Regions from separate parts of the Microbacterium aureliae genome, predicted to be linked through region 1. Evidence: predicted binding sites of a transcription regulator. Region 1 holds the regulator's gene; each other region holds the start of a gene.
What was found. Region 1 encodes HrcA, which represses chaperone genes, less so after heat shock. Its sites were predicted from a motif close to TTNGCACTCGNNNNNNNCGAGTGCNAA; they were not measured.

Region 1 (9,974 bases):
GGGTACCGGCATCCTGGATCGCCGCGACCGCCGCCACGACGTCGACGCTCCCCGCCGGCGCGCTGCCCTGGGGCTCCGGGCCGATCGGTGCGGCGGCGCTGGCGGGCATCGGCACGCTGGTCGTGGTCGCCCTCGTCGCCGCGGACGGATGGCGGCGCCGGACCGCGCGGGCAGGACTGCTCGCGGCTGCGGGCGTCATGGCGGGGGTGCTCGCCCTGGCCACGTGGGCGGCGCCCTGGACGGTGCCCCACGAGTGGGCCGTGCTGCAGTGCGACGTGGGACAGGGGGACGCGATGCTGCTGCGCAGCGGCGACGCCGTCGCGCTCGTGGACACCGGACCCGACCCCGAGGCGCTCGAGCGCTGTCTCGCGCAAGCGGGGGTGGCGGATCTGGACCTGCTCGTCCTCACCCACTTCGATCGCGACCATGCCGGAGCGGCGAGCGTGCTGACCGGGCGGGTGGCGGAGGTGCTGCACGGCCCGGCAGGCGGCGACGCCGCGGCGATCCTCCGGGGGCTCGCCGCTGCGGGCGCGCACACGCGGCACGTCGCCGCCGGCGACGCCGGTGCGCTCGGCGCGGCGCACTGGCGCGTGCTGTGGCCCGACGCGGCGGTGCGGGCGTGGCCGCCGGGCAACGACGCCAGCGTCGTCCTCGAGGTGGGCGGCGGCGGCATCCCGCGATCACTGCTGCTGGGCGATCTGTCCGAGGCGCCGCAGCGCGCCCTGCTGCGCAGCGGCGGGTGGCGCCCCCCGTACGCGGTGGTGAAGGTCGCCCATCACGGCAGCGCCGATCAGCTCGACGAGCTCTACGAACGCGCCGCGCCGTCGCTCGCGATCGTCTCGGTCGGCGACGGCAACGGGTACGGCCACCCCAGGGACGAGATCCTCGGGGTCCTGCGCGGTCTGGGCGCGCGCACTGTGCGGACCGACCTCGACGGTGCGGTCGCCGTGTGGCCCACCGCGGGGGGCGTGGCGGTGTGGCGCGAGAACGGGGGCGTCGCAGACCGTCGATAGGCTGGAGCGATGGCCCCCACCCCGCGCCGGCGACCGGCCGCCGCACCGCGCAGCGCGATCCCGCAGCTGTCCTGGCGCGACCCGCGGCCCGCGCCGGTCGTCCTGGTCTCCGGTCCCGAAGAGGTGTGCGGCGAGCGTGCCATCGCCGGCGTCCGGGAGCGGCTGCGTGCCGAGGACGCCAGCCTCGAGGTGTCCGACGTGCGGGCCGACGACTACGCGCCCGGAACGCTGCTGGCCACGACCTCGCCGTCGCTGTTCGGCGAACCGCGCCTGGTGCGGGTGTCGGGCGTGGAGAAGTGCTCCGACGCGTTCCTGAGCGAGGCGCTGTCCTACCTCGAGGCGCCGCAGGACGGGGCGACGGTGGTGCTGCGGCACACCGGGGCGAGCGTGCGCGGGAAGAAGCTCCTGGACGCCATCCGTGCCGGCGCAGGCGGCGGCGTCGAGATCGCCTGCCCTGCGATCAAGCGCGAGGGGGAGCGGTTCGACTTCGCGGCGGGGGAGTTCCAGGCCGCTGGGCGCCGCATCGCCCCGACGGCCCTGCGGACCCTGGTCGCCGCGTTCGCGGACGACGTCACCGAACTCGCCGCGGCGTGCCAGCAGCTGATCGCCGACGTCGACGGCGACATCACCGACCAGGTCGTAGAGCGCTACTACGGCGGCCGGGTGGAGACGTCGGCGTTCACCGTCGCCGACACCGCCATCGCCGGACGCTACGGCGAAGCGCTCCTCGCACTGCGCCACGCGCTCGCCTCGGGAGCGGATCCGGTGCCGATGGTGGCGGCGATCGCCTCGAAGCTGCGCATCATGGCGCGCGTGGCGGGCAGCCGCGAACCCGCGGCCGCACTGGCCGGGCGTCTCGGGATGAAGGACTGGCAGGTCGACCGGGCGCGACGGGATCTGTCCGGCTGGACGGAGTCCGCGCTGGGCGCGGCCATCCAGGCCGCCGCACGCGCGGACGCCGAGGTCAAGGGCGCCTCGCGGGATCCGGTGTTCGCACTGGAGCGGCTCGTCACGGTCATCGCCACGCGCGGCGACGGCCTGGTCTGACGCGACGGGCTGGTCTGACGCGACGGGCTGGTCTGACGCGACGGGCTGGTCTGACGCGACGGGGCCGGTCGGCGCGGCGGCCCGGCGGGTCCGCGGGCACGACGACGACGGCCCGCCCCCTGGCGGGGACGGGCCGTCGGTGCGTACCGGCTCAGAGAGCGGCGACCTGCTTCGCGATCGCCGACTTGCGGTTCGCAGCCTGGTTCTTGTGGATGACGCCCTTGCTCACAGCCTTGTCGAGCTTCTTGGCGGCCTTGACCAGCGCCTTCTCGGCGGCGGCCTTGTCACCGGCGGCGACGGCCTCGCGGGTGCGGCGCACCTCGGTCTTCAGCTCGCTCTTGACGGCCTTGTTGCGCTCGTGCGCCTTCTCATTGGTCTTGTTGCGCTTGACCTGCGACTTGATGTTCGCCACGTGTCGACGTTCTTTCGTTCGGAGTTGATCGATGGTGTTGCCGAGTGGCAGGAGAGGGATGCCGCACGGCGGTCGTGAGGGAAGAACCCACACGCAAGCCAATCAGCGAGTTTATCAGGTCTGCTCGAGTGTCGTGATCGCCAGCTCCAGCACGGCGTTGAACACGGTGGGACGCATGGCGGTGACCAGATGGCTGGTGCGCGGGACCACGATGAGCTCCGCATGCCGTGCGACCTGCAGGAACAGCCGTTCGTTCACGCGCAGCTGGTCGTACTGGCCGTTGACGAACCAGATCGGCGCCTCGATGCGCCGCAGGGCGGCCAGCAGGTCGAGGACCGACAGGCTCCGCAGGGCGATGTCCTGCGTGTCGTAGGCGTATCCGCCCGCGCCGAAGTCCGCCCGCGTCTCGGCGGGGAGCGTCCGGTCGAGCACCTGGTCGGCGAGCCACTGTCCTCGCCCGGGCAGCCGGTCGAATCCGCGCGCGAGCAGCCGGTACGTCGCCAGGCCCACGCCGCGGGGGATGGCGGTGCACGAGGCGGCGATGAGGCCCGCCACCGGAGGCGCGCTCTCGCTTCCGGCGTACTCGATCGAGACGAGGCCGCCCATCGAATGGCCCACCAGCAGCACCGGGCCCCGGTCCGCCGCGGCCCGCACCGCCTCGTCGACGGTCCGCAGCGCGGACTCCAGGGTGAAGGTCTCGCTCATGCGGGTCCCGTGCCCGGGCAGGTCGACGGCGGTCACCGGATTCCCGCGGCGCTGCAGGTAGGACACCTGCGAGCGCCACATGGTGGCAGACGTGCGGATGCCGTGCACGAGGACCACCTGCACCGCCATGCTCCCACGGTACCCAGCACCCATCCCGCCGGGCGCACCGATGGGCCCTCCGGGCGCCCGGTAGAATTCTGCGGACATGTCACCCCGCGCCCTCACCTCGCTCGAGCCTGCCGCCACGCCCCCCGAGCGCATCCGCAACTTCTGCATCATCGCCCACATCGACCACGGCAAGTCCACGCTGGCCGACCGCATGCTGCAGATCACCGGCGTCGTCTCGGACCGCGACATGCGCGCGCAGTACCTCGACCGCATGGACATCGAGCGCGAACGCGGCATCACGATCAAGTCCCAGGCGGTGCGGATGCCGTGGGCCGTTCCCGCGGACGGCGGCGCCGAGCCGGTGTACGCCCTGAACATGATCGACACCCCCGGGCACGTGGACTTCACCTACGAGGTCTCGCGCTCGCTGGCGGCGTGCGAGGGCGCGATCCTCCTGGTGGATGCCGCGCAGGGCATCGAGGCGCAGACCCTCGCCAACCTGTACCTCGCGCTCGAGAACGACCTGCAGATCATCCCGGTGCTCAACAAGATCGACCTGCCGGCGGCGGACCCCGAGAAGTTCGCGAACGAGCTCGCGGGGCTGATCGGCGGCGACCCCGACGACGTGCTCCGCGTCAGCGGCAAGACCGGCCAGGGCGTCGAAGAGCTCCTCGATCGCATCGTGCGCGACATCCCCGCTCCCGTCGGCGACGCCGACGCGCCCGCGCGTGCGATGATCTTCGACTCCGTCTACGACTCCTACCGCGGTGTCGTGACCTACGTGCGGATGGTGGACGGCAAGCTCGAGCCGCGCGAGCGGATCCAGATGATGTCCACCCGCGCGACGCACGAGCTGCTCGAGATCGGGGTCTCCAGCCCCGAGCCGACCCCGACGCGCGGCCTCGGCGTCGGCGAGGTCGGCTACCTCATCACCGGGGTGAAGGACGTCCGCCAGTCCAAGGTGGGCGACACCATCACCAATGCGCGCAAGCCTGCGGCCGACCCGCTGGCCGGCTACACCGACCCGAAGCCGATGGTCTTCTCGGGGATCTACCCGATCGACGGCAGCGACTACGCCGTGCTGCGGGAGGCCCTGGACAAGCTGAAGCTGTCGGACGCCTCCCTGCAGTACGAGCCCGAGACCTCGGTGGCCCTGGGCTTCGGGTTCCGCTGCGGGTTCCTCGGCCTGCTCCACCTCGAGATCATCACCGAGCGCCTGTCGCGGGAGTTCGACCTCGACCTCATCACCACGGCGCCGTCGGTGACCTACGAGGTCACCACCGACACCGGCGAGAACGTCGTCGTCACCAACCCCAGCGAGTACCCCGACGGGCGCGTGGCCGAGGTGTCCGAGCCCGTCGTGAAGGTCGGCATCCTGCTGCCCAAGGACTACGTGGGCACCGTGATGGAGCTCTGCCAGTCCCGACGCGGGTCGCTGCTGGGAATGGACTACCTGAGCGAGGACCGCGTCGAGCTGCGCTACAACATGCCGCTCGGCGAGATCGTGTTCGACTTCTTCGACCAGCTGAAGTCCAAGACGCAGGGCTATGCGAGCCTGGACTACGAGCCGGCGGGCTCCCAGACGGCGGACCTGGTGAAGGTCGACATCCTGCTGCAGGGCGAGAAGGTGGACGCCTTCAGCTCGATCGTCCATCGCGACAAGGCGTACGCGTACGGCCTGATGATGACCGAGCGGTTGCGCAAGCTCATCCCGCGGCAGCAGTTCGAGGTGCCGATCCAGGCGGCGATCGGCGCGCGCATCATCGCGCGCGAGAACATCCGCGCCATCCGCAAGGACGTCCTCGCCAAGTGCTACGGCGGTGACATCACCCGCAAGCGCAAGCTCCTCGAGAAGCAGAAAGAGGGCAAGAAGCGCATGAAGATGGTCGGGCGCGTGGAGGTTCCGCAGGAGGCGTTCATCGCGGCGCTGTCCGGCGACGTCGAGGGCAAGGAGAAGAAGTAGCCTCTCGGCCCGCGCCCGCTCACACCGGGCGCGCAGGGGCCGCGGCTACGCTGGAGACCATGCGCCGCGGGACGTTCAGGGACGAGACGGTCGACTACGCAGCCGTGGGCGCCACGCAGGCGCCCGATCTCATGCAGTATCCGCCGGAGCGGAGCGTCCCGGCCGAGGAGTCCTGGCGCATCGGCAGCGGCGAGTCGCGCTTCCAGACCGCCTCGGACGCCCTGATGTCTTGGGCGGCGCTCCGCGGAGCGGGGCTGCGCCTGACCGATGTGCGCCCGGCATCCGGCCCGATGTACTCGGGCGTGAGTTTCGACAGCGAGGGCAATGCCGTGGCTCCGAGCCGCACGGACGCCGATCAGCGCTTCGATCAGGACGGCACCCCGTACGTCGCCGCCGGCACCACCGTCACGGTGGACGGCCGCGTGGCCGGACACCGTGCGTCGGGCGAGCTGCGGGTCATCCTCGCCGTCGACGAGCCGCGCCGGGTGGGGTACGCCCTCGGGACGGTGAGCGGGTCGGTGGTCAGCGGCGAGGAGTCCTTCATGCTCGACTGGCTCGACAACGACGAGGTGTGGTTCACCGTCCGCGCCTTCGACGCGCCGTCCTCCGTGCTCTACCGGCTGCTTCCGGCGATGGTCAAGCGCCGGCGTCGCGGGCTGTTCACCGGCTACCTGCGGGCGATCTCGCCGCTGTACGCCACGCCGGCGTGACCCGCTGATGCCCTCCGCGCTCCCGGACGGCGAGCCGGTGCCGCCCGGCGGCGTCCTTCCCGCCGACACCCACGTCGACCCGAGCACGCCCTTCGGGGTGTACCTGCACGTGCCGTTCTGCCGCGTGCGCTGCGGCTACTGCGACTTCAACACCTACACCTCTTCGGAACTGCGCGGTGCGCGCCAGCAGGACTACGCCGACGAGGTTCGGCGCGAGATCGACCTCGCCCGCACGGCCCTCGAGGCGGTGGGCCCGCTGCGGCCCGCCGCGACGGTGTTCTTCGGAGGCGGGACGCCCACGCTCCTGCCCGCCGGAGACCTCGGCCGGATGCTCGAGGCGGTGACGGCGGCGTTCGGCCTCGACCCGGACGCCGAGGTGACGGTCGAGGCCAATCCCGACACCGTCACGGGCGAGTCCGTCGCCCTGCTCGCCGAGGCGGGGGTCACGCGGCTGAGCATCGGGATGCAGTCGGCCGTGCCGCACGTCCTGCACACCCTGGACCGGACGCACGAGCCCGCCAACGTGGCCGCCGCCGTCCGCGCCGCGCGGGGCGCCGGCCTCCAGGTCAGCCTCGACCTCATCTACGGCACGCCCGGTGAGAGCCTCGAGGACTGGCGGCGGACGCTGGACGAGGCGCTCTCGCACGCCCCGGACCACGTGTCCGCCTACGCCCTCATCGTCGAGGAGGGGACTGCCCTTCACCGCCGCATCCGGCGCGGCGAGGTCGCGATGCCGGACGACGACCTGCAGGCGGACATGTACGAAGAGGCGGACGCCGCCCTCGCCGCGGCGGGCTACTCCTGGTACGAGGTGTCGAACTGGGCGCGCGGCGACCGTTTCCGCTCCCGGCACAACCTCGCGTACTGGCGCGGGACGGACTGGTGGGGTTTCGGTCCCGGCGCCCACAGCCACATCGCCGGCACGCGCTTCTGGAACGTCCGGCATCCCGCCGCGTACGCCCAGCGCCTGGCCGCCGGGCATTCCCCGGCGCAGGGGCGGGAGCGGCTGAGCCCCGAGGCGCGTCACGCGGAGCGGGTGCTGCTGGGTACGCGCATCCGGGACGGGCTCGATCTCGGCGAGCTGACCGCGCAGGCGCGCACCGCGGTGGCCGCGCTCATCGCCGACGGTCTGCTCGAGGGCGCCGCCGCCGTTCGCGGCCGGGCGGTGCCGACGCTGCGCGGACGGCTGCTGGCCGACGTCGTCGCCCATGCGCTGACCCGGTGACCGGCATCCGGAGGGAATGCCCCGCGGTTCTCGCGAACCCCCGGCCCGGACGGCGGTAGGATTGGCACTCGCGCAAGAGGAGTGCCAGCGAGGGAGACGATGGTCAGCGAACGGGGTCTGCAGGTGCTGCGCGCGATCGTCCAGGACTACGTGGACACGCGCGAGCCGGTCGGCAGCAAGGCGATCGTGGAGCGCCACGCCTTCGGCGTCTCTGCCGCCACGATCCGCAACGACATGGCCCTGCTCGAGGACGAGGACCTCATCGTCGCCCCTCACACCTCCTCGGGGCGCGTGCCCACCGACAAGGGCTACCGCGTCTTCGTCGACCACCTCGCCGAGCTGCGCCCGCTCAGCCCCGCCCAGCGGCACGCCATCGCGTCGTTCCTGGACGGTCCCGGCGATCTGGACGACGCGCTGGCGCGCACGGTGCGTGCGCTGTCGCAGCTGACCGGCCAGGTCGCCATCGTCCAATACCCCTCGTTCGCCCGCGCGACCGTCTCGCATGTCGAGCTCGTCCAGCTCGGCGGGGGGCGAATGCTGGTGATCGTCGTCACCGACACCGGGCGGGTCTCGCAGCGTCTGGCGGTCGTGCACGACGACTTCGACGAGTCGGAGCTCGCCCGCATGCGCGCCGAGATCGGCACGATGCTCGTGGGGCGCGCCGTCCGCGACGGCGTGCAGCGCATCGACGAGCATCTCGCCGGCGCCGCCTCGACGGCGGGAACCGGCCGTCACGCGGCGACGGCGGCCGTGCTGCGGGTCGTCGGCGAGGAGCTCGAGGGCTTCCGCCAGGACCGTCTCGTCATGGCCGGCAGCGCGAACCTCGCCCGGCGCGAGGCGGACTTCCGCGGCAGCATCTACCCGCTGCTCGAGGCCATCGAGGAGCAGGTGACGCTGCTGCGCCTGATGGGTGAGATGGTCGCCGACGAGCAGGGGCTGGCGGCGAGCATCGGACGCGAGAACGAGCCGTTCGGCCTGGGCGAGGCCTCGGTGCTCACCAGCGACTACGACGCCACGGGGGAGCGCGCCCGCGTCGGCGTGCTGGGCCCCACGCGCATGGACTACCCGACGAATCTGGCGGCGGTGCGGGCGGTGGCCCGCTACCTGACCCGGCTGCTGGAAGAGGACGAGGGCGCCCGCTGAGAGCGGGCGACCCCCAGGACGATGCCGCGCCGGGTGCGCGGCCAGGAAGGCGAAAGTGGCTGACCACTACGAGGTTCTCGGCGTCTCGCGGGACGCGACGGCGGACGAGATCAAGAAGGCGTACCGGCGGCTGGCCCGTCAGCTGCATCCCGACGTGAATCCGGGGGAGGACGCCTCCGAGCGGTTCAAGCTCGTCACCCACGCGTACGACGTGCTCAGCGACCCCGAGCAGCGGGCGCGGTACGACATGGGCGGCGACTCGCCCTTCGGCGGCGCGGCCGGCGGCTTCAGCGGCTTCGGCGACATCTTCGAGACGTTCTTCGGCGCCGCCGCCGGCGGCGCGCGCGGCGGCCGCCCGCGGTCGCGTCGCGAGCGCGGGCAGGACGCCCTCGTCCGGGTGACCCTGGAGCTGGGGGACGTGGTGTTCGGCGTCCACCGCGACATCGAGGTGGACACCGCGGTGCTGTGCGAGACCTGCGAGGGCTCGTGCTGTCAGCCGGGCACGTCGCCGGTCACGTGCGACATCTGCCACGGCAGCGGTCACGTGCAGCGACAGGTGCGCAGTCTGCTGGGCAACGTCGTCACCAGCCAGCCCTGCGCCGTGTGCCAGGGCTACGGCACCACGATCCCGTACCCGTGCGCGACGTGTCAGGGGCAGGGCCGGGTGCGCGCCCGCCGCACCGTGTCGCTGGAGATCCCCGCCGGCGTCGAGACCGGCCTGCGGCTCCAGCTCCCCGGCTCGGGCGAGGTGGGCCCGGCAGGCGGCCCGCACGGCGATCTCTACGTCGAGGTCACGGTGTCGCCGCACGAGGTCTTCAGCCGGGACGGCGACGACCTGCTCGCCACCATCGAGGTATCCATGCCCGACGCGATCCTGGGCACCACGACCACCATTTCGTCGCTGGACGGCCCCGTCGACCTCGAGCTGCGCCCCGGCGTACAGGCCGGTGACATGCTGACCATCAAGGGGCGCGGCATCACGCCGCTGCGCGGCACCCAGCGTGGCGACCTCAAGGTGGGAGTCCACGTCGTGACCCCGACGCGGCTGGATGCCAAGGAGCGCGCTCTGATCGAGGAGTTCGCCCGCCGCACGAAGGCCCCCGGCCCGCGCCTCGCGGAGTTCCACCAGGGCCTGTTCGCGAAGCTCCGCGACCGATTCCGCAACGGCTGATCCGGTGGCGCTTCACTTCGTCGCGGACGACGCCTCGTCGGTCGCCGCCGGCGGCACGATCGTGCTCACCGGCGCCGAGGCGCACCACGCCGCCGTGGTGCGGCGGGTCCGCGTCGGCGAAGAGGTCACGGTGGGTGACGGACGGGGCACGTGGCTGACCGGCGTGTGCGCCGAGGTCTCGCCGCGCGAGGTGTCGGTCCGGGTGAGCACGCGCCGCGACGTGCCCGCCGCGGCGCCGCGCGTCGTCCTCGTGCAGGCGCTGGCCAAGGGCGATCGCGACGAGCTGGCCGTCCAGGCGGCGACCGAGCTCGGCGTCGACGAGATCCTGCCCTGGCAGGCCGCCCGCAGCGTGTCGCGATGGGAGGGCCCGAAGGCGCAGAAGGGGCGCGACCGGTGGACGTCGATCGTCCGGGAGGCCGCCAAGCAGGCGCACCGGGCCTGGGTCCCCGACGTGGCGGCGCCGGTCACGACCGCCGA
Region 2 (9,974 bases), 960 kb from region 1:
GCGCGCCCCCGCCTCGATGAACGAGTCGCCGCCCAGCGTCGCGTCGGCGAAGCCGACCGCGCCCTCGCGGGGCACGGTGTCGTCGTCGAACATGACCCCGAACAGCCCGCCCTGCGCAGAGCCCACCAGCAGCCACAACCGCCACTGCTCGCCGCTGACGGCCTGCCGGTGATTGGCGAGCAGGGTCTGCAGCTCGGCGTTGGTGAGCGAGGCGTCGTTCGGGATGTTGATCTGGTCCTGCGCGACCGTCACGTCCCACCCTGCGGTGGCGTACACCGAGCGCAGCGTCACCGTCGCTCCCGAGCCCGCCACGGCGGATGCCGGGAAGTTGCGGTTGACCATCGCGTCCACCTCGATGCGGCAGCCGCGATACCTCGACGAGGTCTTCGTCGCCTTCACCTGCGACGTCGTCCCGCCGATCTGCAGGGTCCCCGTCATCACCTGCGGCGCCCACCGCACGTTGATGAGGCTGCGCCGGCAGGTGAGCGTCAGGGTTCCGGTGTCGGTCGTGGTGAACTCCTGCGTCGACCGGTTCCACAGGTGCCGCACGATCGGCACCGTGAGGGTCCCGTTGGCATAGGTCGCGCCGTTCGAGCGGAAGTACCACGAGTACTGCCCCTGCGGGAACGCGGGGTACCACGGCAGCGGCACCGGGAACAGCACCCCCAAGTCGTCCGGTTCGCCGACCCCACCGGCATCCGCCTCGTCTTCATCGCCGAAGACCGGGATCCGCGGGAACGGCGGACGCACGATCTCGGGCTCGATCGGCCCGAAGATGCGCTGGCTGTAGATGTCGCCCGACACCCGCAGCGATGACGCGCCGACCTCGATGCGCATCGGCCCCCGCACGAGCGGCTGGATGATCGTCCGCCGTTCGACCTCGAACAGCCACGATCCGTTGAGCGCACTCAGCGCGCACGGACCGGTCAGGCGGTTCAGCGGCCCCGGACGATAAGGCTCGAGCGGGATGAGGACTTCGCCGTCCTGACCGAACTCGAGCACGTCACCGGCGTCGCCGGCGTTCTGGTTGCATCCCATGATGATTCTCCCCTTCTGTGGACTCCCCCACACGAAAGAGCCCGAAGGGCGATCACTGATACATCGGATGCCGGAATCCGCCGCCGCCGGTCAGACGCCGCCGGTCAGACGCCGCCGCCACCACCTCCGCCGCCCCCGCCGCCGGCGGAGCCGCCGCCGCTCGACCCGCCCGAGGACGAGCTGGTGGAGGAGCTCGCCGACAGGTTCGAGATGCCGGACGAGAAGGCCGCGGCGTTGAACCCGTGCGTGCCGGAGTACCAGCCCGGCGAGTTGCCCTCGCCGTAGAGGACGGCGAGCTGCTTCGCCCACTCCTTCTCTTGGCCGAACACGACCGCGTACGGCAGCAGCGTCTCGTAGAGCTTGAGCATCTCGCGGGTGTCGGTCGGGTCGATCGTCACCCGTTCGGCGCCCCGCGGGGATTGCAGCATGCGGATGCGGTCGGCCTCGGCCCACTCGATGAAGACCCGGAGCCCGGCGAGGTGGTCCCGCACCTCGGCGCCCTTGGCGGTGAGGGGCTTGCGCGCGAGCATGCCCACGACGGCGAGGAACGCGATGCCGGCGGCCACGAACAGCAGCAACGGTATCGGGCCCGCGACGCCCTGCTCCATCGCCGCGAATCCGAAGAACGCGACGAGCCCGCCCGCGACGGCGGCGGCGAGGACCGGCCACGCGCGCGGCCCGGTCGGCACCTCGCGCCGCAGGCCCGACAGTTTCAGCTGCCGGTTCGCGGCCTTGATGATCTTCTGCGCCGCGGCCGAGAAGCGGGTGTCGGTACGGCCGAACTCGAATTCCTCTCCGGGCATGCCCATCGGGAACAGTCCGTCCAGCAGCATCCGTCCATCGCCGTCCGCTCGCGAGGGATCGACGAGCACGGCCGTCAGCTTCGCGCCCGAGAACAGGCGCTTCGGGCCTTCGACGATGCGGATGCTGCCGACCACCGCCTGCTCGAGCACTTCGGCCGGGATCGCCTTGGACGTCTTGCCCAGCAGCACCGCACTCTCGAGAGCGTCGACCCCCTTCGGCGGGGTGTACTCGGCGATGATCGTGGGGCGCCCCGGCTCGTCCCGCAGCCAGCGCCGCCTCACCCGGGCGGCGACGCCGACGACGCCCGCGAGCACGACGGCGGCGATCGCCTGCAGCCATCCGAACGGCGATGCGAGGTACGAGGAGTCGAAGGGCGTGAAGGTCCCCCGGTCGAACGCGACCGCGATCGTCATCGTCTCGTACGGCTGCAGGTCGGTGGTGGCGGCGGCCACGACGACGGCGCCGTCGGCACCTGCATCCGCCGTGATGTCGCACGTGTCCGTGGCACCGGTATAGCCGGCGTAGCAGGACTGCGCGCCGGTGAGGGATGCCGCCAGCTCCGCCGGCACGACCAGGCGTGCCGACACGCGCCCGAACGGCTGCCGCCACTCCTCACCGTTGACGTCCCAGTAGAACTCGTCGACGCCGGTGTCGTCGAAGAACCGCGTGACGTTCTGGAGCGTATACGTGAAGACGTATGTCTGCGGTCCGCGCACGAAGTCGTCGGCGCGCGACGTCATCGAGTAGTACCCGTCCTCACTCTCGGTCTCGGCCGGGCGCGGGTTGCCGTCGCCGTCCGTGATCGAGACGAGGTGCGGATGCAGGGGCACGTCGAAGTAGGAGTCGGGGATGCTGCGGCGCATGCCGCGGTTCTGATCGATGTCGGGGAAGACCGCGACGAACTCCTCGACGACCGTCAGGGTGCTCGTGCCGTCCTCGGCGCGGCCGAGGGTGTACTCCACGTCCATGCTCGCGAACGTGAAGTCGTCGACGTCGGCCGCGACGGCGGGCGCCGAGATCGGGGCTGCCACGGCGGCGGGTGCGCCGCCCAGCCCCACGATAAGCAGGGCGATCGCGACGGCCGCGAGGGGTGGCATCCGTGAGACACCACGCCGCCATCGGGCGGATCGGACCCCCGAGAATCGCTCCCCCATGGCCACAGCATAGAGCCGCGGATGGGGCTTACTCTTGTGCGTATGACCGACCGCCGCCTCGCCGTCGACGCCTGGGAGAGCCTCTTCCGCGCGCAGTACGAGGTCTTCGCCGAGATCAGCTGCGACTTCGACGAATCGGACCTGACGCAGGCGGAATACGACGTGCTGCTCACGGTCACCCGCGGCGAGGACATGACCGCGCGGCTGCGGGACGTCACCGCCAACATGCTCATCAGCCAGCCGAGCGTGTCGCGCCTCGTGGACCGCATGGTCGCCCGCGGGCTGCTGGTCAAGTGCGCCGACCCGCTCGACGGTCGCGGTTCGCTCGTGCAGGCCACCGAGGCGGGCGCGGCTGCCTTCCGGCGGGTCGCGTCGCAGCACGGCCGCTCCATCGCGGAGCGGATGTCGGCCCTGAGCGACGACGAACTCGCCCAGCTGCGAGATCTCACAGCGAAGCTTCGGGGACAGGCCGCGGGCTGAGCCCCCCCGCCCGGACGCGCGGATGCCGCGCCCCGGGCGGGACGCGGCATCCGGTGTTGCTGCTCGGCTCTTACTGCTCGACGGGCTGCGGTCCGTCGGCGTGGGACTCGTGCGCCTGCAGGACAGGGCCGCCCTCCTCGGTCGACACGGCGATCTTGCGGGGCTTGGCCTTCTCGCTCACGGGGATCGTGACGCTCAGGACGCCGTTGGCGTACTGGGCCGAGATGCGCTCGGTGTCGATTCCCTGGCCGAGGTTCAGCTGACGCAGGAAGCTCGCGGCCTCGCGCTCGCGGGTGATCCACTTCACGCCGTCACCGGAGGGCAGGGTGCGCTCGGCGCGGATGGTCAGCAGCTGACCGTCGACGTCGATGTCGACCGAGCCCGGGTCGATGCCCGGAAGGTCGGCGGTGAGGACGTAGTGGTCGCCGTCCCGGTAGAGGTCCATCGGCATGCGGCGCGGGCCGCGGCGCACGTCGAAGAAGCTCGAAGCCAGGCGGTCGAGGTCGCGGAACGGGTCATAGGTGGCCATGATCGTCTCCTTCAGTGGATTTGGTGTGCGGTTGTGGTCTGCAAGTTGAGTCGACTCGACTCAACTGCCACGATGTTAGCACTCTCGGGTGTCGAGTGCTAAGAGGTTTGAGGCCAGATCGCTGACGGCGAACGGATGCCGGTGGGGCTGGGTCGGCGGGGCGCTTTGGGGCTCCGGGCGCAGAGTTGACGGCATCCGTCACCACCCACCCCGGAAACCGCGCCGCGCCCCGCCCGGGCCCCGAGTTGACCGCATCCGTCACCACCCACCCCGGAAACCGCACACGCCGTCAACTCCGCGGGTCCCGCGGCTCCTGCACAGGGCACCCGCGCCGGGGAATCCGTCCACAGTCACCGCATCGAGCAGTCCAGTGGGCATCGCGCGGTCCAGCCTTGACGTGTGCCCCGCAGCCCCAGCCGACTCCCCGCCACGCTCGGCGACGACTTCTCGGTGGCGAGCGCGAAGGCAGCCGGCGTCACCGCCTCGCGGCTGCGAGCACCCGACCTCTGGGCTCCGTATCCCGGGGTACGTGTACGCGTGTCGGCGGTCACCGCCCTCGCCGCGGACGACGATCGCTCCGCCGTCGCGCGGGATGCGACGTACCGGCGCGACCACCTGCTGCTGCGAGCTCGCGCATACGCCGAACGGATGCCGCCGGGCACCCTCTTCGGCGATGTCACGGCCGCGGTGATCTGGGGCATGCCGCTTCCCCTGCGCGCGCTGCGGGGCGAGTGGGACCCCGTCACCGCCACCCATGGGCCGCGCGACCTCGACGTGGTCGCGGGGTATCCGCATCGCGCGCCGCGGACTTCGGGGACGGTCGCGTCGCAGTCGCGGTCGCCGTTGCTCGATCCGCGGGAACGGAGTGCGATGGCGGCCGTCGGCCCCGCGTTCGCGTGGGCGAGCCTCGCGACGGTGCTGTCCCTCGAGGAGTTGATCGCGGCCGCGGATGCCCTCGTCCACATCCCGCGGACGTCGGACGGGCAGCATCGTGACCCGGATGCCGCGAAGGCGGGCCTCGCGGCGCTTCACGCTGTGGCCCAGACCGGCGACCTCGCCGCCCGGCGAGCGATGGCAGAGGCGTTGCCGCACGTTCGCGTCGGAAGCGCCTCCAGCCCCGAGACGGCCCTGCGCCTCGGCATCCTGCGGGCGGGCCTGCCCGAGCCCACCCTGGACTACGAGGTGCGCCAGCCGGACGGAAGCCTCGTCGGTGTCACCGAGTTCGCCTTCGAGCGGTGGCGCGTGCTCGTCGAGTACGAAGGCGATCACCACCGCACCGACCGCGCCCAGTGGCACCGCGACATCCAGAAGCACCGGGAGTGCGCCGCGCTCGGCTGGACGGTCCTGCGCATCGCCGCGCGCGACACCCAGCCGACCACGGATGCGGCTATCGGCCTGATCGCCGGTGCGCTGCGCCGCGCGGGCTGGGCGGGCGAGGGCGGCGGGACGCCGAGTTGACCGCATCCGTCACTACCGGCTCCGGTGACCGCGGATGGCGTCAACCGCTCCGGCGCTGCAGGCGCCGAGCTGACGGCTTCCGCGGCTACAGGCGTCGATAACCGCAGACGGCGTCAACCCGCTGGCCCACCGGCGGGCCGAGTTGACGGCATCCGTCGCCATCGCGCGGCATGACCGCGAACCGCGTCAACACTCGATGACGTTGACCGCGAGACCGCCTTCGCTCGTCTCCTTGTACTTCGTGGACATGTCGATGCCGGTCTGACGCATCGTCTCGACGACGGCGTCCAGCGACACGTAGTGCGAGCCGTCGCCGCGCAGCGCGAGCCGGGCGGCCGTGACCGCGGTCGACGCCGCGATCGCATTGCGCTCGATGCAGGGGATCTGCACCAGGCCGCCCACCGGGTCGCACGTGAGGCCCAGGTGGTGCTCCATCGCGATCTCGGCAGCGTTCTCGATCTGGCGGTTCGTGCCCCCCATCACCGCGGTCAGGCCGCCCGCGGCCATCGCGCAGGCCGATCCGACCTCGGCCTGGCAGCCACCCTCGGCACCCGAGATGGACGCGTTCGCCTTGAACAGCGACCCCAGCGCGGTCGCGGTGAGCAGAAAACGACGGATGCCGCGCCGGCGGTTCGCCTCGGCCACGTCCTCGTCGGAGGTCGGGGTGGGCGACGCTTCGTCTCGCCCTGCGGGCTCGCTCAGCGACCGCGCTTCGTCTCGCCCTGCGGGCTCGCTCAGCGACCGCGCTTCGTCTCGCCCTGCGGGCTCGCTCAGCGACCGGGGAGAGGGCCCGGGCTCGCTCAGCGACCGGGCGGGACCGCTCGACGACCGGGGGGAGGACGCGGGCTCGGCCCCGGAACCGGCGCCGAAGCCCAGCAGCGCGCTGCCGACGAGCTCGCCGTAGGGGGTGACGGCGTTTCCGGCGCCGAGGCCGGAATCCGCCAGGAACCGCCACCAGTACATCGCGACGGCGGGCAGGATGCCGGCGGCGCCGTTGGTGGGAGCGGTGACGACCCGCCCGCCGGCGGCGTTCTCTTCGTTGACGGCGAGCGCGAAAGCGCCGAGCCACTCACCCGGAAGCTCGCGGTGCCCCGACGCCTCGGCGGCCTCGAGCTGCTCGCGGATCGCCGACGCCCGCCGCTTCACCCGCAGCATGCCGGGCAGCTCCCCCGGCGTCCGGAGCCCCGCGTTCACGCAGGCGGCCATGGCATCCCAGATGGCGTCGAGGCCCGCGGCGACCTCGGCTTCGGTGCGCAGCGCCTCTTCGTTCAGCCGCGCCGCCTCGGCGAACGTGATGCCTCTCTCGTCGCACTGCTCCAGCAGCTCCTCGGCCGACGAGAACGACAGCGGGAACGGATGCGGGGCGACCTGCGGCGCTGCACCCTCGCGGCGGATGAATCCGCCGCCGACCGAGTAGTAGGTGTCCTCGGCGATCACGTCGCCGTCGGCGGACCGGGCGGTGAGCGTCATCGCGTTCGGGTGGCCGGGCAGCCGCGTGCGCGGCGCGAACTCCACGTCCGCCCGCACGAACGGCACCGCGCGCTCTCCGGCGAGCAGCAGGTCCTCGCCGTCGGCCCATCCCGACCACGCCGCGCGCACGGCGGCCGGGTCCACGGTCTCGGGTTCGAGCCCCTTCAGCCCCGCGACGACCGCGTCGGGCGTGCCGTGGCCGATGCCGGTCGCCCCGAGCGAGCCATAGAGGACGCACGAGACGCGGGACACCGACGGAAGCAGACCCTGCTGCCGCAGCCGCACGACGAAGTCATGGGCGGCCCGCATCGGACCGACCGTATGGGAGCTCGAGGGTCCTACACCGATGGAGAACAGCTCGAACGCCGAGACGTAAGCGCTCACTGCACCAGGCTACGCCGTCGGCTCACGGCCGCTGAAACGCCACGAGCCCCACGAGGTTGCCGTCGGGGTCGCGGACGAACGCCTGCCACTCGTCGTACCCCGCAGGCCCCAGCGTGTCGTCGTCGTGGTGGAAGATGACGTGGGGCTCGGTGTCGACGTCGGCGCCCGACCGCTCGAGCGCCTCGTGGACGTTGTCGACCTCGAGATAGATGAGGCTCGACGGCGCCCCGCGATCGAGCAGCAGCCTCACGCCGTCGAGGTCGAAGAAGAGCAGGCCGGGGCCGTCGAAGCGGGCCGTCGGTTCGGCGTCCAGCACGCGCGCATAGAACGCGGCGGCCCGGTCCAGGTCCGTCGCGCGTAGAGCGACCTGCACGACTCTCACCGCGTCAGTCTGGCACTTCCCCGCACCGCGAACCAGGGCGCTAGCATCGCACTCGGGAAGGGGAATCGATGACGATGCTCGACACGGATGCCCGGGCTGACGCCGGCCGGATCCTCCACGGGATCGAAACCGAGCACGGCCGGGACGAGGAGTTCCGCCGCCGGGTCGAGGAGCACTTCCCGAGGCTGCACGGTCTGTTCGGGCGACTGTACGGCGATCGCCCGGATGCCGGTGAGCAGCTGGCCGCCGTCATCGCCGAGGCCGCGGCATCCTGGCGCCGCCGGCCCGTGGAGCTGCGGGCGCGGGACCGCCGCAGCGACGAGGACCCGACGTGGTTCCTGTCCGAGCGCATGCTCGGAGGCGTCTGCTACGTCGACCGGTACGCCGGCACCCTGCAGGGCGTCCGCGAGCACATCCCGTACTTCCAGGAGCTCGGGCTGACCTACCTGCACCTCATGCCGCTGTTCGACAGCCCCGAGGGCAACAACGACGGCGGCTACGCCGTCTCGAGCTACCGCAAGGTCGACGAGCGCCTGGGCACCATGGCCGATCTCACCGACCTCGCCGCCGATCTGCGGCAGGCCGGCATCTCGCTGGTGGTGGACTTCATCTTCAACCACACCAGCAACGAGCATGAATGGGCGCAGAAGGCCGTCGCCGGCGAGCCCGGCTACGAGGACTTCTACCTCATCTTCCCCGACCGGACCATGCCGGACGCGTACGAGAAGACCACGCGCGAGATCTTCCCCGACGACCACGCGGGGTCGTTCGTGCAGCTGCCCGACGGCCGCTGGATCTGGTCGACGTTCTACCACTTCCAGTGGGACCTGAACTACGCCAACCCCGCGGTCTTCCGCGCGATGGCCGGCGAGATGCTGTTCCTGGCGAACCAGGGCGTCGAAGTGCTGCGAATGGATGCCGTGGCGTTCATCTGGAAGCGGCTCGGCACCACGTGCGAGTCCCTGCCCGAGGCGCACCTGCTGCTGCAGGCGTTCAACGCGGTGCTGCGGATGGCCGCACCCAGCCTGCTGTTCAAGTCCGAGGCGATCGTGCATCCCGACGAGGTGATCCAGTACATCTCGCCCGAGGAATGCCAGCTGTCGTACAACCCCCTGCAGATGGCTCTCACTTGGGAGTCCCTGGCGACGCGCAGCGCGGCGCTCCTGCAGCAGGCGCTGGACACCCGGCACGATCTGCCGCCGGGCACCTCGTGGGTCAACTACGTGCGCAGCCACGACGACATCGGCTGGACGTTCGCCGATGAGGATGCCGAGGAGCACGGCATCCAGGGATTCCCTCACCGCCGCTTCCTCAACGACTTCTTCGTCAAGGGCGCCGAAGGCTCGTACGCCCGCGGTGTGCCGTTCCAGGAGAACCCGCGGACGGGCGACGCCCGGGTCACCGGCACGACGGCCTCGCTCGCCGGGATCGAGGCCGGCGACGCCGGCGGTGAAGACCGCGTGGTGCTCGCGCACGCGGTGGCGATGTCCACCGGCGGGATGCCGCTGTTCTACCTGGGCGACGAAGTCGGTCAGCTCAACGACTACTCCTACCGCGACAACGCCGCCGAGGCCGGCGACAGCCGGTGGGTTCATCGCCCGCACCGGCCCGACGACCTCTACGCCCAGCGGCACGACCCGACCACGACGGCGGGACGGCTGTACGCGCGGCTGTCCAAGCTCATCGCTGTGCGCAAGGCCACGCCGGAGTTCGGCGGCAACGCGCTCATCCCGTTCCACGTCCCGCACCCGTCGGTGCTCGGGTATCAGCGGCCCGGGGCCGAGACGTGGGAGGAGCGCGTCCTCGTCCTCGCCAACGTCGGCGACGACCCGGCGTACGTCGACCCGTTGACGCTCTCGGGCTTCGAACGGCACGCCGTCGACCTCATCAGCGGTGCGGCGATCGATCTCGACGAAGGACTCATGCTCGGCGCGCACCGCTTCACGTGGCTGCGCGTGGACCCGCTGTGGTGACCGCGACCCCGCCCCGCACACGCGGACGGTGAAACGACGAAGGCCCGCGGGATCCGTGGGCCTTCGTCTACTGTCTCAACACAGTGCGCGCCTCGAGGGACTCGAACCCCCAACCTTCTGATCCGTAGTCAGATGCTCTATCCATTGAGCTAGAGGCGCCCGGTGCGAACTCTCGCGCACACCAGCGTCCAGAATAGCCGACGTCCGGCATCCGCGCGAATCGGCGCGGGATCCCGGGCGCGCCTCACGCCGCCGGCCCGCTCCCGTCCACGCCGCGGATGGTCGTCGACGGCGCGGAGTCG
Region 3 (9,974 bases), on a different contig from region 1:
CGAGGAAGGCCAGGTTGCCGGTCTGGGGCAGGGCGGTGCCGATCTTGAGGCTGATCTCTTCGGAAGGCTCGGCGGGGCCGTTGGTGGCATTGCCGCCGCCGCCCCCGTCACCTGAGGCGCATCCGGCGAGGACGAGTGCGCTGACGCCGACCGCGGCGATGCCGCCGAGGACCTTGCCGGCGCGCGAACGTGAGAAGACGCTCATTGTGCTCCTTGCTGTATGAGTCGGGCAGGCCCTAGGGCCCCCAGTTCCCACAAACCTAACCGCGCGCATCGCTCGCGAATGTTGCCATTCGTTAACGATGTGTAACGGGATTCGAGGGTCCCGGCGGACCGGACATACCCCCGAGAGGTATACACTCGATGATCGGTACCCCTCAGGGGTATCGCTCACGAAGCGAAAGGTGATGACATGACCGAGAAGTACGAGTACACCGTGACGGGCATGACCTGCGGGCACTGCGAGTCGAGCGTCCGCAGCGAGGTCTCGCAGCTGGCCGGCGTCACCGGCGTCGAGGTGAGCGCCAAGTCCGGCACCCTCGTCGTCGAGTCCGAGGCCCCGCTCGCCGACGCCGACGTCATCGCCGCCGTGGATGAGGCCGGCTACCAGGCGGTCCGCGCCTGATGTCCGCTCCCGCGTCGGCGACCGGGCCCGGCGCGCGCGTCGAACTCCAGATCGGAGGCATGACGTGCGCGTCGTGTGCGGCGCGCATCGAGAAGAAGCTCAACCGGATGCCGGGAGTCGCGGCATCCGTGAACTACGCCACCGAGAAGGCGGTCGTGCACGTGCCGGCGGACATGGACGCCGCCGCGCTCATCGCCGAGGTGGAGAAGACCGGCTACACCGCCGCGGTGCCCGCTCCCCCGCGGGAGGCGGCCCCCGAGGCGGAGCCGGTGGACGAGGAGCTGGTGCGGCTGCGCCAGCGGGTCATCGGCTCGGCGATCCTGACCGTCCCGGTGATCGTCCTGGCGATGGTGCCCGCCCTGCAGTTCACCTACTGGCAGTGGGCGTCGCTGGCGCTCGCGGCGCCGGTCGTCGTGTGGGGCGCATGGCCGTTCCATCGCGCGGCGGGCGTGAACCTGCGCCACGGCGCGGCGACGATGGACACCCTGGTCTCGATGGGCGTGTCGGCGGCCTTCCTGTGGTCGCTGTACGCCCTCTTCCTCGGACACGCGGGCATGCCCGGAATGACCCACGCGTTCGAGTGGACCATCCAGCGCTCCGACGGCGCGGGCGACATCTACCTCGAGGTCGCCGCCGGCGTGACGACGTTCGTGCTGCTGGGCCGCTACTTCGAGCTGCGCTCCAAGCGGCGCGCGGGGGCGGCTCTTCGTGCGCTGCTCGACGTCGGCGCGAAGGACGCCGCGGTGCTGCGCGGCGGCACCGAGATCCGCGTGCCGGTCGCGCAACTGCTGGTCGGCGACGAGTTCGTCGTCCGACCCGGCGAGAAGATCGCGACGGACGGCGTCGTCGTCTCGGGGTCGTCGGCGGTGGACGCCTCGATGGTCACCGGCGAGTCGGTGCCCATCGAGGTCGAGCCCGGAGACGCCGTCATCGGCGCTACCGTCAACGCCGGCGGACGCCTCGTCGTCCGCGCGACGCGCGTGGGCGACGACACCCAGCTGGCGCAGATGGCGCGGCTGGTGGAAGAGGCGCAGTCCGGCAAGGCCGAGGTGCAGCGGCTGGCCGACCGCATCTCGGGGGTCTTCGTCCCGATCGTCGTCGCGATCGCCGTCACCACCCTCGTCGTGTGGCTGGCGCTCGGGTGGCCGCTCGCGTCGGCGGTGACCGCCGCCGTCGCCGTCCTCATCATCGCGTGCCCGTGCGCGCTCGGCCTGGCCACCCCGACGGCGCTGCTGGTCGGCACCGGCCGCGGCGCGCAGCTCGGCATACTCATCCGCGGTCCCGAGGTGCTGGAGTCCACGCGCCGGGTCGACACCGTCGTGCTCGACAAGACCGGCACCGTCACAACCGGACGGATGTCGCTCGCGGATGCCGTTCCCACCCCCGGCGTCGACACCGCCGAGCTGCTGCGGCTGGCCGGATCGGTCGAGCACGCTTCGGAGCACCCCATCGCCCGGGCGATCGCCGACGCGGCCGAGGACCTCGCCCCCGTCGAGTCCTTCCAGTCCCACGCGGGCCACGGCGTGACCGGCGTCGTCGACGGGCACGCCGTCGTCGTCGGGCGGCGCGCGCTGCTGGCCGAGTGGGCGGTGCCGCTTCCCGCACAGCTCGAGAAGGCGATGACGGATGCCGAGTCCCTCGGCCGCACGGCTGTCGCCGTCGCGTGGGACGGCGAGGCGCGCGGCGTCCTCGTCGTGTCCGACCAGGTCAAGCCCACGAGCGCCGAAGCGGTCGCGCAGCTGCGCGCCCTGGGCCTCGAGCCGGTGCTCCTCACCGGCGACAACGCCACCGCCGCCGCCGCGATCGCGCGCGAGGTGGGGATCGAGCGGGTCACCGCCGAGGTCCTGCCCGCCGACAAGGTCGCCGTGGTCAAGGCGCTGCAGGACGAGGGCCGGGTCGTCGCGATGGTCGGCGACGGCGTGAACGACGCCGCCGCCCTCGCGCAGGCCGATCTCGGCATGGCGATGGGAACGGGCACGGATGCCGCCATCGAGGCCGGCGACATCACCCTGGTGCGCGGCGACCTGCGAAGCGCCGCCGAGGCCGTCCGGCTCTCGCGGTCGACCCTCGGCACGATCAAGGCCAACCTGTTCTGGGCCTTCGCCTACAACGTCGCGGCGATCCCGCTGGCGGCGCTGGGGCTGCTCAACCCGATGATCGCCGGCGCGGCGATGGCGTTCTCGAGCGTCTTCGTCGTCGGCAACAGCCTGCGCCTGCGGCGCTTCCGCCCCACCCCTCGTCTGGAGCAGTCATGACTCTCGAAGCACCGGCATCCGCTGACATCACCGTCGATCATTCGCACCACGGGTACATCACCGACAAGGCGAAGTACCTCAACCGCCTGAAGCGCATCGAGGGTCAGGCGCGCGGCATCGCCAAGATGGTCGAGGACGAGAAGTACTGCATCGACATCCTCACGCAGGTGTCGGCGCTGACGTCGGCGCTCGAGGCCGTCGCGCTCGGGCTGCTCGACGACCACCTGCGGCACTGCGTGGTGGATGCCGCGCGCGCCGGCGGCGCCGAGGCGGACGCCAAGATCACCGAGGCCTCGCAGGCGATCGCCCGCCTCGTGCGGTAGGTCCCCGGGCGCGCGCCGCCGGCGCCGTGGCGCCCCGGCTAGGAGATACGCACTCGTGAGGATGCGGCCCGCGCCCGGGATCCTTCCCAGCCTCACTTCTCCTCGCCGGCGCACCGGGCGCGGACTTCTCGCCCGGGTGCGCCGCCGGTCAGTCGCGGCCAGCCGGATAGGAGATGCGCATCCGTGAGGATGCGGCCCGCGCGCGGCATCCTTCCCAGCCTCATTTCTCCTCGCCGGCGCACCGGCACCGGAGCGACCAGGCTCAGGTGAGCTCGGCGACGTCGGACACCGCGGTCCGCGACCGGCGGGCCGCCACGAGGGAGTCGACCGTGAGGACGGTCAGCGCCAGCCAGACCAGCGCGAACCCGATCCAGCGCTCCAGCGGCATCGGCTCGCCGAGGATCCAGGCGCCGGTGATGAACTGCATGATCGGCGCGACGAACTGCAGCAGTCCCACGAGCGTCAGCGGCGCACGGCGCGCCCCGGCGGCGAAGAACAGCAGCGGCACGGCCGTCATGGCCCCGGCGAGCAGGATGAGCACGGTGTGCCACGCGCCCAGGGTGCCGATCGTGAGCCCCGTCGTCGCGGCCACCGCGACAACCTGGGCGACGGCGACGGGCGCGAGCCACAGCGACTCCAAGGTGAGGCCGCTGACGGCGTCGACCGAGGGGCCGATGCGCTTCTTCACCAGCCCGTACAGCGCGAACGAGCAGGCCAGCGTCAGGGCGATCCACGGGAACGACCCGTAGCCGACGATGATGACGGCGACCGCGACGCCGGCGATCCCGAGCGCGACCCACTGCGTCGTCCGCAGCCGCTCGCGCAGCAGCAGCACGCCCAGCAGCACGGTGAAGATCGGGTTGATGAAGTACCCGAGGCTGGTCTCGATCACGTGACCGGTGAGGGTCGCGATGAGGAACACCTGCCAGTTGACGTAGATGACCGCCCCAGCGAGCACCGTCCACAGCACCAGCCGCCGGTTGCGCAGGATCGCGAACAGCTTCGGCCACGTCCGCGTGACCGTGAGCAGCACGGCGCAGAAGGCCAGCGACAGCAGGATCCGCCACGCGACGACCTCCCACGGCCCCGTCGGTGCGAGCGCCAGGAAGTACAGCGGCAGGAACCCCCACAGCACGTAGGCGGTGAAGGCGTACACCCCGCCCAGGAAACGCTCGCGAGCGGCATCCTGCTCGCCGACGGATGCCGGTGGCACCGCGACCCCGCCGGTCCGTGCGGTCGTGTCGGGGTGGGGCTCTGGCGTCACCCGATCAGCCTACGACCGCCGCGGGGGTCGATCCGGCGGGAATCGGCCGCGGCATCGCGCGCCGCCTGCCGACATGCGCAGGAAGACTGCCACGGCGCACGAGAAGAGGGCCGGGTGCCGAAGCACCCGACCCTCTGCGTCGCGTTGCGCGGAACGCGGGAAGTGTCAGCGGACGACGACCGCGAGGACGTCGCGGGCCGACAGGACGAGGAACTCGTCACCGCCGAACTTGACCTCGGTCCCGCCGTACTTGCTGTAGATGACGCGGTCGCCGACGGCGACGTCGAGCGGGACGCGGTTGCCGTTGTCGTCGATACGGCCCGGGCCCACCGCCACGACCTCGCCCTCCTGGGGCTTCTCCTTGGCGGTGTCGGGGATGACCAGACCGCTGGACGTGGTCTGCTCGGCCTCGACCTGCTTGATGACGATGCGGTCCTCGAGCGGCTTGATGGAAACCGACACGGGTCTACCTCTGCTTTCCTTGAGAATCAAGACTCGTTAGCACCCACACGCTGAGAGTGCTAACGAGAGTCTAGGCAAGCGACTGGCACTCTTGCAACGTGAGTGCCAAAGCCGGGCGGATGCCGTCGGCCGGGCCCGCGGACAGGGGCTCGCACCCGCATAGGCTGGGTCGATGGAGATGGCCGAGCTGACCGCCCTGCTCACCCCCGCGGGCCTGCGGCTGCTGGACGATCTCGGTCCCGTCACGTCGACCGAGGATGTCGCCCGCGCCGTGTCGCGCCTGCGGAAGGCGGGCCACTCCCCCGATCTCGTGTCGGCCGTCGTGGGGCAGGCGAGGCTCCGCGCGAAGGGCGAGGCGAAGTTCGGCCCGTTCGCCGGGCGGATGCTGTTCACGCGCGCCGGTCTCGAGCAGGCGACCCGGCTGGGGGTCGCCGCTCGCCACGCGGCGCGGTTCCGGGACGCCGGCATCACCCGGGTCGCCGACCTCGGCTGCGGCATCGGCGGCGACGCCCTCGGGATGGCCGCCCTCGGGATCGAGGTCGACGCCGTCGACGCCGACGAGGTGACCGCCGCGATCGCCGCCTACAACCTCGCCCCGTTCGGCGACGACGCGCGGGTGCGGCACGCGACCGCCGAGGCGGCGGCCGCAGAGCTGTTCCCGGATGCCGGGGGCCCGGCATCCGCCGATCTCGGGCCGCAGGCGGTGTGGCTGGATCCGGCGCGGCGAACCGCCGGGCACGGAGAGACCTCGCGCACCGGTCACGAGGACTGGTCGCCGTCGCTGGAGTGGGTGTTCGACCTGGCGCGGCGCGTGCCGGCGGGCATCAAGCTGGGTCCGGGCATGGACCGCGACCTGCTGCCGGAGGGCTTCGAGGCGCAGTGGGTGAGCGCCGACGGCTCGACGATCGAGCTCGTGCTGTGGTCGGGCGTCCTGGCGCGGCCGGGGGTGACGCGCGCGGCCCTGGTGATGCGCGGCGATCAGGCCTTCGAGCTGACCGCCCCGGCGGATGCCGTGGACGAGCCCGCGCGCGAGCTCGGGGCGTTCGTGCACGAGCCGGACGGCGCGGTGATCCGGGCGCGGCTCATCGGCGACGTGGCGCGCGAGCTCGAGGCGGGGATGCTGGACGAGCGGATCGCGTACCTCACCGGCGACGCGGCAGTGACGAGTCCGTTCGTGCAGTCGTTCCGGGTGCGCGAGACCCTGCCCGCCGACACCAAGGCGCTCGGGCAGGCGCTGCGCGCCCGCGGCATCGGCCGGCTCGAGATCAAGAAGCGCGGCGTGGACGTCGACCCCGCGGCCCTGCGCACGAAGCTGAAGCTGCGCGGTGACGAGTCGGCGACGCTGCTGCTCACGCGCGTCGGGTCGTCGCGGGTGGCGATCCTGGCCGATCGCGTCAGCGGAACAGATTCATCGGGACCGCGCTGAGCAGGTTCGCCTGTGTCGCGGCGAACCACAGCCACCCGGCGCTGTAGACGAGGGACACCGCGGCGAGCACGATCGCCCAGACCGCCACCGGGCGGCTCTCGGTCGGCCGGCGCAGGGCGAGGATGCCCGAGATCACCGCGACGATGCCGATCGGAAAGCCCCAGCCCACCACGAGCGACGCGGCCAGTCCCATGACCGCGAAGGCCAGCGCCCATCCCGACAGCCCGCGCTGCGGACCGGCCGGCTGGACCTGCGCCCACACCGCGTCGGTGTCGATCGTCGGGCCGCTCGGCACCGTCACGTCGACGGGCCCGGTCGGCAGCCGCGAGAAGCCGCCCCGGTGCTGGCCGGGCAGCGCGGACGACGCCGCGCGCGCCTCGACGTCGGGCGACGGGGGCTCGACCGGCAGATGAGCTCGCGAGTCCGTCATGCGGCCCCCTTTCGGGCGACCTGGATCTCGGTGACGGGCAGCGTCGAGTCCGCGCCGAACTCCAGCGTCGACGGCGGGCGCCCCGACCGGATGAGCTCGGCGGCCAGCGCCGCGATCATCGCGCCGTTGTCGGTGCACAGCGACAGCGGGGGGATCCGGACGGTCACGCCCGCGGCATCCGCCCGTTCGAGCGCCACGTCGCGCAGCCGCTTGTTGGCGATGACGCCGCCCCCCAGGAGCAGGCGCGGCACGCCGTGGTCGGCGCACGCGGCGAGCGCCTTGGTGACCAGGACGTCGACGACCGCTTCACGGAAGGATGCCGCCACATCGGCGACGGGGATCTCTTCGCCGGCCGCCTGCCGCTGCTCGACCCAGCGGGCGACGGCGGTCTTGAGGCCCGAGAACGAGAAGTCGTAGCGGTGGCGGGCCATGTCGCTCGCGCGCGACAGCCCGCGCGGGAACGCGATGGCACGGGGATCGCCGGCTGCGGCGGCGCGATCGATCTGGGGGCCGCCGGGGTAGGGCAGGCCGAGCAGGCGCGCGACCTTGTCGAACGCCTCGCCCGCGGCGTCGTCCATGGTCTCGCCGAGCATCTCGACGTCCGAGGTGAGGTCGCGCACGAGCAGCAGCGACGTGTGGCCGCCGCTGACCAGCAGCGCCACCGTCGGGTACTCGATGGGCGCCGTCGGCGCGGGCGACAGAATGTCGGCCGCGATGTGGCCGACGAGGTGGTTCACCGCGTACAGCGGGCGATCCAGCGACACCGCGAGCGCCTTCGCGGCGCCGACTCCCACCATGAGGGCCCCCGCCAGCCCGGGACCGCTGGTGACGGCGACCGCGTCGATATCCGCCAGCTCCACCTGCGCCTCGGCGAGCGCGGCGGCGATCGCCGGCTGGAGCGCCTCGAGGTGGGCGCGGGCGGCGACCTCGGGGACCACCCCGCCGTAGCGGGCGTGCTCGTCCATCGAGCTGGCGATGGTGTTGCTGAGCAGGGTCCGGCCGCGGACGATCCCGATGCCGGTCTCGTCGCAGCTGGTCTCGATGCCGAGCACCAGTGGCTCGTCGCGGTTCACGTGCACACTCCCCCGGTCGCGGCCGGCTCATCGCGCGCGGCGGCGGGCTGGTGAGCCTGCCAGCCGCGCAGGTCCAGGCGCATGACGACGGCGTCCACGCCGTCCGGCTGGTAGTAGTTCGGGCGCCGCGCGAGCTCGACGAACCCCTCCGAGGCGTACAGCGCCTGGGCGACGGGGTTGTCGGCGCGCACCTCGAGGAACACCTCGCGCACCCGGCGACGGACCGCCTCGTCGAGCAGGGTGCGAAGCAGCGCGCGCCCCCTGCCCCGGCCGCGGGCGCCGTCGGCGATCGTGATCGTCTGGATGTCGGCATCCGTCCCGCCGCGCACCGCCCGCAGACCCGCGTAGCCGACGAGCCGCCCCGCCTCCTCGACCACGACGTACCAGCCGTGGGGGGACGACAGCTCTTCGCGCATCATCGCCGGCGACCAGGCGTCGGTGGGGAAGGACGCCCGCTCGAGCGCCATGATCGCGTCGAGGTCGGCGGAAGTCGCGGGCCGCGTCGTCATGCGCTCACCCGCTTCGGTCCGGCGGATGCCGTGACGTCGGGCGAGCGCAGATACAGGGCGTCGGCGGGCCCGATCGTGCGCCCGGCGGCCACGGCGCGCGCGGCGGCGAGGGCGAGCATGGCGGCGGGGGTGCGCTCGGCATCCCGCCGCAGCGCCCCATGGGCGGCGAGCACGGAGTCCAGGTCGTCGCGCGGCGCGAGCGCAGCCTCGGCTACGCGGACCGGAAGGCCGTCGTCGTCGAGCCCGCGATACACCGTGTAGGCGTACTCGCGGCGGCGGGCGTCTGTGGCGACGGCGAAGAGTTCGTCGTCGGAGTCCTCGAAACCGCCCGTGAGCGCGTCGTGCAGCAGCAGCTCGAGGGCGACGGCGTCGTGGCTCGGCACCGGCACCACGGGGATCCCGCGGCCCACGGCGAACGTGCGGGCCGCGGCGATGCCGACGCGGAGCCCGGTGAACGGCCCCGGACCCATGCCGGCGGCGACGTGCGTGATGTCGGATGCCGTCACCTGCGCCTCGGCGAGCACCCGCTGCAGCAGGGTGCCGATGACCTCGGCGTGACCGCGGGGGTCGGTGCTCTCGAGGGCGGCGCGCACGACGCCGTCGGGCTCGACGACCGCGACCGCCGTGCCGAGCGAGGTGTCGATGCCCAGAATCACGGGTTCCAGGGTAGTCGCCCGGCGAGGCGCCCCCGGCGGCGGCCGGTGTGCGCGGGGCGCTGGGGCGCAGGTTCTCTGCTGCGGCGCAGGTTCGCAGCATCCGGAATTTCACTACGGCGCCCGTTTCCTGCTGCGGCGCACCAGATCCGCACCGCCGCAACAGCGAACGTGCGCCCCAGCGCTCAGGACCCCACCCCAGCACACCGCCGGCACTCGAGCCCCGGACCGCAGCCCGAACCCAAGCGCCCCGCGCGGGCGGCTACGGCCGGCGGGTGACGGTGACCACGCGCGGGGCGTCGGCGTCGAGCTCGGCCTCGCGGCCGGTGGTGCCGCATGCGCTGTCGACGCCGTGGCCGTGCCACTCGCGGTCGAGCTCGACCTCCCACCACGTGTCGCGCAGGCCGTCGACCATGCCGCGGCCCCACTCGACGATCGTCACCGAGCCGTCGAGGTCGATGTCGAGGTCGTCGAGTTCCACCGCCGAGCCCAGGCGGTAGGCGTCGACGTGCACGAGGGGTGCGCCGCCCACGAGCGAGGGGTGGGTGCGGGCGATGACGAAGGTCGGGCTCTGCACGGGTCCCCGCACGCCGAGACCCGCGGCGATGCCGCGGGTGAGGGTCGTCTTGCCGGCGCCGAGGGGTCCCGTGAGAACGACCAGATCACCCGGATGCAGCATCCTGCCCATCTGCTCACCCAGGGCTTCCATGGCATCGGGCGAGTCGACCTCGCGGCGTCCGACGAGCTCGTCCAGCCCGGTCACTGCGTCACCTGCCGTCGCGTCACCCGCGGACCGATGCGCGTGACGATCTCGTAGTTGATGGTTCCTGCCGCGTCGGCCCAGTCGTCCGCGGAGGGGACCCCGAGGGTCGGGTCGCCGAAAAGCACCGCCTCGTCGCCCACGGCGACGGGGTGATCGCCGACGTCGACGACGAACTGGTCCATGGCGATCCG

Region 2: ACYVF4_RS05845 (Hsp20/alpha crystallin family protein) is a predicted target of HrcA. The motif match lies at 4,081-4,107, and genes of this name have one in related genera.
Region 3: groES (co-chaperone GroES) is a predicted target of HrcA. The motif match lies at 5,012-5,038, and genes of this name have one in related genera.

The regions. Positions count from the first base shown of each region.
Region 1 covers NZ_BAAGWW010000001.1:237,680-247,653, reverse strand. Annotated here, with positions in the region: gene ACYVF4_RS01220 (ComEC/Rec2 family competence protein) at 1-1,013, shown strand, start outside; gene holA (DNA polymerase III subunit delta) at 1,023-2,060, shown strand; gene rpsT (30S ribosomal protein S20) at 2,212-2,472, opposite strand; gene ACYVF4_RS01205 (alpha/beta fold hydrolase) at 2,587-3,306, opposite strand; gene lepA (translation elongation factor 4) at 3,383-5,248, shown strand; gene ACYVF4_RS01195 (DUF1990 family protein) at 5,308-5,958, shown strand; gene hemW (radical SAM family heme chaperone HemW) at 5,966-7,183, shown strand; gene hrcA (heat-inducible transcriptional repressor HrcA) at 7,283-8,326, shown strand; gene dnaJ (molecular chaperone DnaJ) at 8,382-9,497, shown strand; gene ACYVF4_RS01175 (16S rRNA (uracil(1498)-N(3))-methyltransferase) at 9,502-9,974, shown strand, end outside.
Region 2 covers NZ_BAAGWW010000001.1:1,202,155-1,212,128, forward strand. Annotated here, with positions in the region: gene ACYVF4_RS05830 (hypothetical protein) at 1-1,038, opposite strand, end outside; gene ACYVF4_RS05835 (DUF2207 domain-containing protein) at 1,143-2,939, opposite strand; gene ACYVF4_RS05840 (MarR family winged helix-turn-helix transcriptional regulator) at 3,039-3,476, shown strand; gene ACYVF4_RS05845 (Hsp20/alpha crystallin family protein) at 3,547-4,005, opposite strand; gene ACYVF4_RS05850 (hypothetical protein) at 4,405-5,463, shown strand; gene ACYVF4_RS05855 (L-serine ammonia-lyase, iron-sulfur-dependent, subunit alpha) at 5,650-7,317, opposite strand; gene ACYVF4_RS05860 (VOC family protein) at 7,340-7,699, opposite strand; gene ACYVF4_RS05865 (amylosucrase) at 7,768-9,672, shown strand; tRNA gene ACYVF4_RS05870 (tRNA-Arg) at 9,759-9,831, opposite strand; gene ACYVF4_RS05875 (asparagine synthase) at 9,917-9,974, opposite strand, start outside.
Region 3 covers NZ_BAAGWW010000002.1:865,739-875,712, reverse strand. Annotated here, with positions in the region: gene ACYVF4_RS10200 (ABC transporter substrate-binding protein) at 1-205, opposite strand, end outside; gene ACYVF4_RS10195 (heavy-metal-associated domain-containing protein) at 413-625, shown strand; gene ACYVF4_RS10190 (heavy metal translocating P-type ATPase) at 625-2,880, shown strand; gene ACYVF4_RS10185 (metal-sensitive transcriptional regulator) at 2,877-3,203, shown strand; gene rarD (EamA family transporter RarD) at 3,466-4,416, opposite strand; gene groES (co-chaperone GroES) at 4,633-4,929, opposite strand; gene ACYVF4_RS10170 (THUMP-like domain-containing protein) at 5,102-6,355, shown strand; gene ACYVF4_RS10165 (hypothetical protein) at 6,324-6,785, opposite strand; gene tsaD (tRNA (adenosine(37)-N6)-threonylcarbamoyltransferase complex transferase subunit TsaD) at 6,782-7,858, opposite strand; gene rimI (ribosomal protein S18-alanine N-acetyltransferase) at 7,855-8,367, opposite strand; gene tsaB (tRNA (adenosine(37)-N6)-threonylcarbamoyltransferase complex dimerization subunit type 1 TsaB) at 8,364-9,023, opposite strand; gene tsaE (tRNA (adenosine(37)-N6)-threonylcarbamoyltransferase complex ATPase subunit type 1 TsaE) at 9,283-9,729, opposite strand; gene alr (alanine racemase) at 9,780-9,974, opposite strand, start outside.